Regions from separate parts of the Paenibacillus sp. 19GGS1-52 genome, predicted to be linked through region 1. Evidence: predicted binding sites of a transcription regulator. Region 1 holds the regulator's gene; the other holds the start of a gene.
The links. Region 1 encodes Rex, which represses fermentation and respiration genes when NADH is low (regulators of the CRP and FNR family bind a similar motif). Its sites were predicted from a motif close to TTGTGAAATATTTCACAA; they were not measured.

Region 1 (3,149 bases):
CTTCCCCGTAAACGGCGTTGTCGCCATCAGCAACCTTACCCTCTACTGTAAAGCGTACCCATACCATCATCGCGGTTCCAGCTTCATTCTTCCCCGTAAGAACCCAATACACCGAGTTTTCATCCCACACTGATTTCTGTGCCTTCGATACCTCTGTCAGTCCGGTACGTGTTCTGGCAACGTCCTCAGCGGCATCTCGCTCGTTCCATTGATCTTTCATGATGTAGGCATAGAACTGGCTAAGTCCGACCAGAAGGAGCAGAATGAGGGCCGAGCCCAGCAGGATCCATTTTCTCCTATTCTTCAAGCTGCAGCTTCCTTTCGTATATTTAATTCAGACAACTAAGAAGTACAGGTCAGTTACCGCTTCAACAGCCCTTCAAAGGATTCCTGCGCCTTGCGGCAGATGGCTTCCTCATCAAGCGTCAGACATTCACCGTGCTTCACAACCTGCTTGCCATTGATCCAGACATGCTCCACATCTCTGGCACTGGCTGAGTAAACAGCATGAGAGAGCAAATCCGTGTGTGGCAGCAGATGGGGCTGATCAATATCCAATGCAATGAAATCTGCTTTCATTCCGGCCGCAAGTCTGCCCACCTTATCTAAAAAGATCGACTTTGCTCCATACTCCGTAGCCATACGCAAGGCTTGTGGAGCAGGAACAGCTGTTGGATCACCACTTACACCTTTATGGATGAGTGCCGCAAGCCGCATTTCCTCGAACATATCCAGATTATTATTGCTTGCTGCGCCATCCGTACCCAAGGACACCTTCACACCTGCATTCAGGAGATCTGTAACGCGGGCCACTCCGCTGGCAAGCTTCAGGTTGCTACCAGGATTATGGGAAACGCCAACATTATGACGCGATAAAATTCCGATTTCTTCATCGTTCAAATGAACAGCATGGGCTACAAGTGATGGACGAGTGAACATGCCCAGCTTCTCCAGATGCGCTACAGGCCGCAAACCGTAATCAGCTATGTTCTGTTCCACTTCGCGTTTCGTCTCCGACATATGCGTGTGCATTGGCAAATCCAAATCATGGGCGGCTTGCACAAACTTCACAAAAAAGTCCGGTGGGCAAGTATATGGCGCGTGTGGTGACATCATCGTAGTGATTCTACCCTCAGCCTTCCCGTACCAGTTGCTGGCAAACGCAATAGCTTCTGCAAGCTTATGATTCTGCACCTCTTCAGAGCACAGACCAATTACTCCACGCATCAAAACAGCACGAATGCCTGATTGCTCAACAACTTCGGCTACCCGGTCCATATGATCATACATATCCAGGAAGGTGGTTGTGCCTCCCTTTAACATTTCCAGCACAGATAGTGAAGTGCCCCAGTACACATCATCTCCGGTGAACTTTTCCTCCATCGGCCACATTTTCTCCTGAAGCCATACCTGTAGCGCCAGATCATCTCCGTAACCGCGCAGCAAGGACATCGCTGTATGTCCGTGTGTATTCACTAGTCCCGGCATGAACAGCAGGCGGCTACCGTCAACGATTTGTACACCCTCTTCAAAAAGAGGTTCCTCTTCACCTATGTAAGAGATTAAATCATCTTCTATAGTCATATATCCACTCAGAACAGGCTTAATCGCTCCCGGTACGAGAAAACGCCCGTTTTTGATAACAGTCTTATTGCTTGCCATCTTCAATCTCTTCCCTTCCATCTTGTAAATAATAGGCCAGACTCTGCAAATCTGTAGTAAAGTCAGCCGCATGAATGCGCACATAAGAAGGCGTCTTCAAAATAACCGGTGCGAAATTCAGAATCGCTTCGATTCCTGATGTAACCAAAATGTCAGCCACATTCTGCGCTTCAAAATCCGGAACAGTAATAATCCCAATGCGGATTCCCTGCTTGCGGATGGTACTTTCCAGCTCATCCATAGGTTGAACGGTTAAAGAGTGAATTTGTTGTCCTACCTTGGGGGCATAGGAGTCAAACACCGCTGTTATCTTCATCGTGTCTTTCAAGTAAGCATTGTAATTGGACAACGCATGTCCGAGATTACCGGCACCTACCAGAGCTACGTTAATTTGCTGGTCCAGCTTCAAAATGTGGCGGATCTTCTCAATGAGATAGGATACGTCGTAACCAATCCCTTTTCTACCAAAATCGCCAAAATAAGCCAGATCCTTACGAATCTGCGCCGGGTTAAGATCTAATTTTTGACCAAGCTCTTGAGATGAAACTGTGGGAATTTCACGTTTTTGGAGATCATTCAGGAAACGCAGGTACACTGGTAGCCTGCGAACGACAGCCTCCGATATTTTATTATCCGATTTCATGTTTTCTCCTCCTAATTTAAGATATAGTTCCAAATAATGGTGATTCACATCAACAGGATTGGCGACGTTTTAGATAACGCCGCCTTCTTCCAGCCATTCAGCAATACGAGGAACCATTTGATCAGTAAGCATATGCTCCATCTTGGGGCCTGGTAGTGAATAAAGGAAATACTTCCCATAATAAGATTCAATAACTCTGGTATCATATACAATGACAATTCCGCGATCCTGGGCTGTGCGCACCAGACGCCCAAAACCCTGCTTGAAGCGAATGACTGCTTGTGGAACAGACAGCTTCATAAACGGATTCTTCTTCTGAGCCTGCAGCAACTCTGCCTTTGCCTCGGCTAGCGGATGGTTCGGTGGCTGAAACGGCAGTCTGACGATAGCAAGACAGGTCAAGGCCTCACCCGGAATATCTACACCCTCCCAGAAGCTACTCGTACCGAGCAGCACAGAAGCTGTGCTGTCCTGAAAACGGCGGATCAACTTGCTTCTGCTGCCGCCTTCCACTCCTTGGCCCAGTACAGTGATTTCTTGCGAAGCCAGTGCTTCTTTAAGCGGCTCATACACTTGGCGAAGCATCTTGTAAGAGGTGAACAACACAAGCATCCGCCCACGGGTGACCACTGCTGCTTCAGCAAGTGACTGCACTAGCATATCCACAAATCGGGCATCCCCCACACTACCTTTCACACTTGGAAAATCGCGCGGAATGACGAGCAGCGCCTGTTCCCGATAACGGAACGGAGAGGGTAGCAACACTGTCATGAGGCGACCTTCTTCAACAGCTGCATTCAGACCTAGATTATCAATCATAAACTGAAATGATTTATCGACAGAC
Region 2 (3,149 bases), 1.8 Mb from region 1:
GATTGTTCTATTCCTCGCCAGAGCAACTGGCGGAGCTGGGTGTGAAGACGAACATGCGCCATGAAGTAATCGCCGTTGACACGAAACGCAAAACCTTACGCGCCCGAAATTTGGCTACTGGCCTCGAATTTGACGATACGTATGACAAGCTGATCATGACTACCGGTTCGTGGCCGATTGTTCCGAAGCTCGAAGGCATGGAACTGGATGGTATCCTGCTGTCCAAGAATTACAGCCACTCCAACACCATTATTGAAAAAGCACAGCAGGTGGACAGAATCACTGTTGTGGGTGCCGGATATATCGGGGTGGAGCTGGTCGAGGCTTTTCAGATGAACGGTAAACAGGTGACGCTGATTGATGGAGAAGAGCGCATCCTGAGTAAATATCTGGACGAAGAATTCACTGCACCTATACAACAATCGCTGCAGGATCATGGAATTAAATTGGCTTTGGGTGAGAAGGTCAGCTCTTTTGCAGGTGCTGGTGGAAAAGTAACGAAGGTGATTACGAGCAAAGGTGAGCATGAGACAGATCTGGTCATTCTCTGCATCGGCTTCCGCCCGAATACAGATTTGCTGAAGGGTCAAGTGGACATGCTGCCAAATGGCGCCATTATCGTCAATGACTATATGCAGACCAGTACCCCGGATGTTTATGCAGCTGGTGACAGTTGCGCCATTCATTACAATCCTACAGGCAAGCATGCCTATATCCCGCTAGCTACTAACGCTGTCCGGATGGGAACCTTGGTCGCACGCAATCTGGTTGCCGAAACGATTCCTTATATGGGAACTCAAGGCACTTCGGGCATTAAGATTTATGAAGACAATATTGCAGGCACCGGACTTACTGAAGATGCGGCTAAGGCTGAGGGAATGGATGTAGAAACCGTCCTGATCAACGATAATTACCGTCCGGAATTCATGCCGACATTCGAGCAGGTTCAGCTAAAAGTTGTATTTGACCGGGCAACCCGCCGCATTCTCGGAGCGCAGATTATGTCCAAAATGGACCTGACGCAATCGATCAACACCGTATCGGTATGTATTCAGAACAAAATGACCATAGATCAGCTGGCTTTCATTGATTTCTTCTTCCAGCCACACTACAATAAACCTTGGAATTTCCTGAACACGGCCGGACTTCAAGCACTGCCGAAGACAATCGTTCGCAAAGAAACAGTAACTGTATAAACTATTTGGAAATGACGGTATAATAATATAGCATTGGGGACTGAGGCCATTTTTAGTGCTTCAGTCTTTTTTGTTGATTTCTACTTGTACAATAAATTTGACATGTCAGTGAAAATTTTCACTTAGGTTTTCTGAGAGTGATAATTGTCACGTTATTGTGTTTTGTGACACGCTACAATGGCATAAAGGAACAAATTTGAAGTAAATAGACGAAGGAGATAGGAACCATGGCTTATAACAAACCGCAGCAGATTGCCGAAGTAACCGTAGAGAACGGAATTAAGAAGGCTCATAATCCGTTGAGTACCGTGCTTATTCTGGGCTTTCTGGGAGGAGCGTTTATCGCGCTCGGATTTTTACTGGATATTCGTGTCATCGCAGGCGCGCCTAAAGAATGGGGCTCCATCGCCACTTTTATCGGGGCTTCTGTATTCCCAGTGGGGTTGGTGCTGGTCCTGCTGGCAGGAGGAGAACTGCTCACGGGTAATATGATGGCAGTGCCGCTAGCATTCATAGCGAAGAAGATTTCTTTTTGGGAAGTCATCAAGAATCTTGTCCTGATCACACTTAGTAATTTGGCGGGTGCCTTATTTGTTGCTTATTTCTTCGGCCATATCGTGGGGTTGACGGCAGATGGAGTATATTTGGACAAATTGGTTGATATGGCAGGGCATAAGATTGACGCGACTTTCTTACAAGCTTTTATTTCCGGTATTGGCTGTAACTGGCTCGTTGCACTGGCTGTTTGGTTATCGTATGGTGCAGATAATTTCAGCGGTAAGATTCTTGGCATCTGGTTTCCGACTATGGCTTTTGTTGCCATTGGCTTCCAGCACGTTGTTGCGAATATGTTTCTTATTCCGGCAGCTATATTTGAAGGCCATTTCACTTGGGGCCAATACTTTAACAACTTTGTTCCGGTCTGGCTTGGTAACTTGGTAGGAGGAGCAATATTCGTCGGTGCGGCTTATTATATATCGTTCTTGCAAAAAGCACCTTCAGCCGTTCAATCCGTGGACACCATGGCTTCGGCCAGTGTGAAGAAACACGCTTAATTAGCCCTCATACTATGTAGAAACCATTGGTATCATTAGTTTAATGAGCACTCCTTAGAACATTTATTTCCAAGGCCTTCGGGTAAGTGGAGATGAAGTTTCTGAGGGGTGTTTTTTCGTTCAGACATAAGAAAATTCGCCGTGCAGATCCGACTCGGGGGAACGAAATCGGGCTCACGACGAATGAAAGAATAGGGAGTGTTTCATAGTAATGATTACCCGGACTACTCAGGATCGAATCAGCACATTTCATACTCCGCCTTTACGGACGACTCCAGCATCTATAAAATATAAATATCTAGGGAAACGAGGGAGGACTGCGGTTATGAGCCAGAATGGGGACGGGATATTTCAGGCGGTGTGTCCGCTGGATTGCCCCGATACATGTGGACTTTTAGTGCATAAGCAAGCTGGGAAGATTATAAAAGTAGAAGGTAATCCGCAGCATCCGGTAACCCAGGGAGCTATTTGCAATAAGGTGCGGCATATGGCCGAGCGGGTTCAGCATCCCGAACGGCTGATGCATCCACTCAGACGTGTGGGTCCCAAAGGGGAAGGCTCGTTTGAAATTATTAGCTGGGAGGAAGCGATCCGTGAGATTGCTGGCAAGTTCAGCCAGCTGTCTACGGATTATGGAGCGGAGAGTATTCTACCTTATAGCTTCTATGGAAATATGGGTGTACTCAGTGTAGACGGAATGGATCGGCGGTTCTTTAATGCGCTCGGGGCAAGTCGTCTGCAGCAGACGATCTGCAGTGCGGCAGGTACCGTTGGTTGGAATTATACGATGGGCTTCAACGGGGGCACAAGTCCCGAAGATACGGTAAACGCTGATGTGATCATTATTTGGGGTGGGAATATTGTCAGTACCAATATGCACCAGGTAGTCTTGGCTGAG

Region 2: H1230_RS03165 (formate/nitrite transporter family protein) is a predicted target of Rex. The motif match lies at 1,303-1,320, and genes of this name have one in related genera.

The regions. Positions count from the first base shown of each region.
Region 1 is NZ_CP059724.1:2,474,813-2,477,961, reverse strand. It holds gene H1230_RS11650 (cell wall elongation regulator TseB-like domain-containing protein) at 1-307, opposite strand, end outside; gene H1230_RS11645 (amidohydrolase) at 361-1,662, opposite strand; gene H1230_RS11640 (redox-sensing transcriptional repressor Rex) at 1,649-2,305, opposite strand; gene dinG (ATP-dependent DNA helicase DinG) at 2,375-3,149, opposite strand, start outside.
Region 2 is NZ_CP059724.1:687,813-690,961, forward strand. It holds gene H1230_RS03160 (FAD-dependent oxidoreductase) at 1-1,196, shown strand, start outside; gene H1230_RS03165 (formate/nitrite transporter family protein) at 1,424-2,251, shown strand; gene H1230_RS03170 (molybdopterin-containing oxidoreductase family protein) at 2,577-3,149, shown strand, end outside.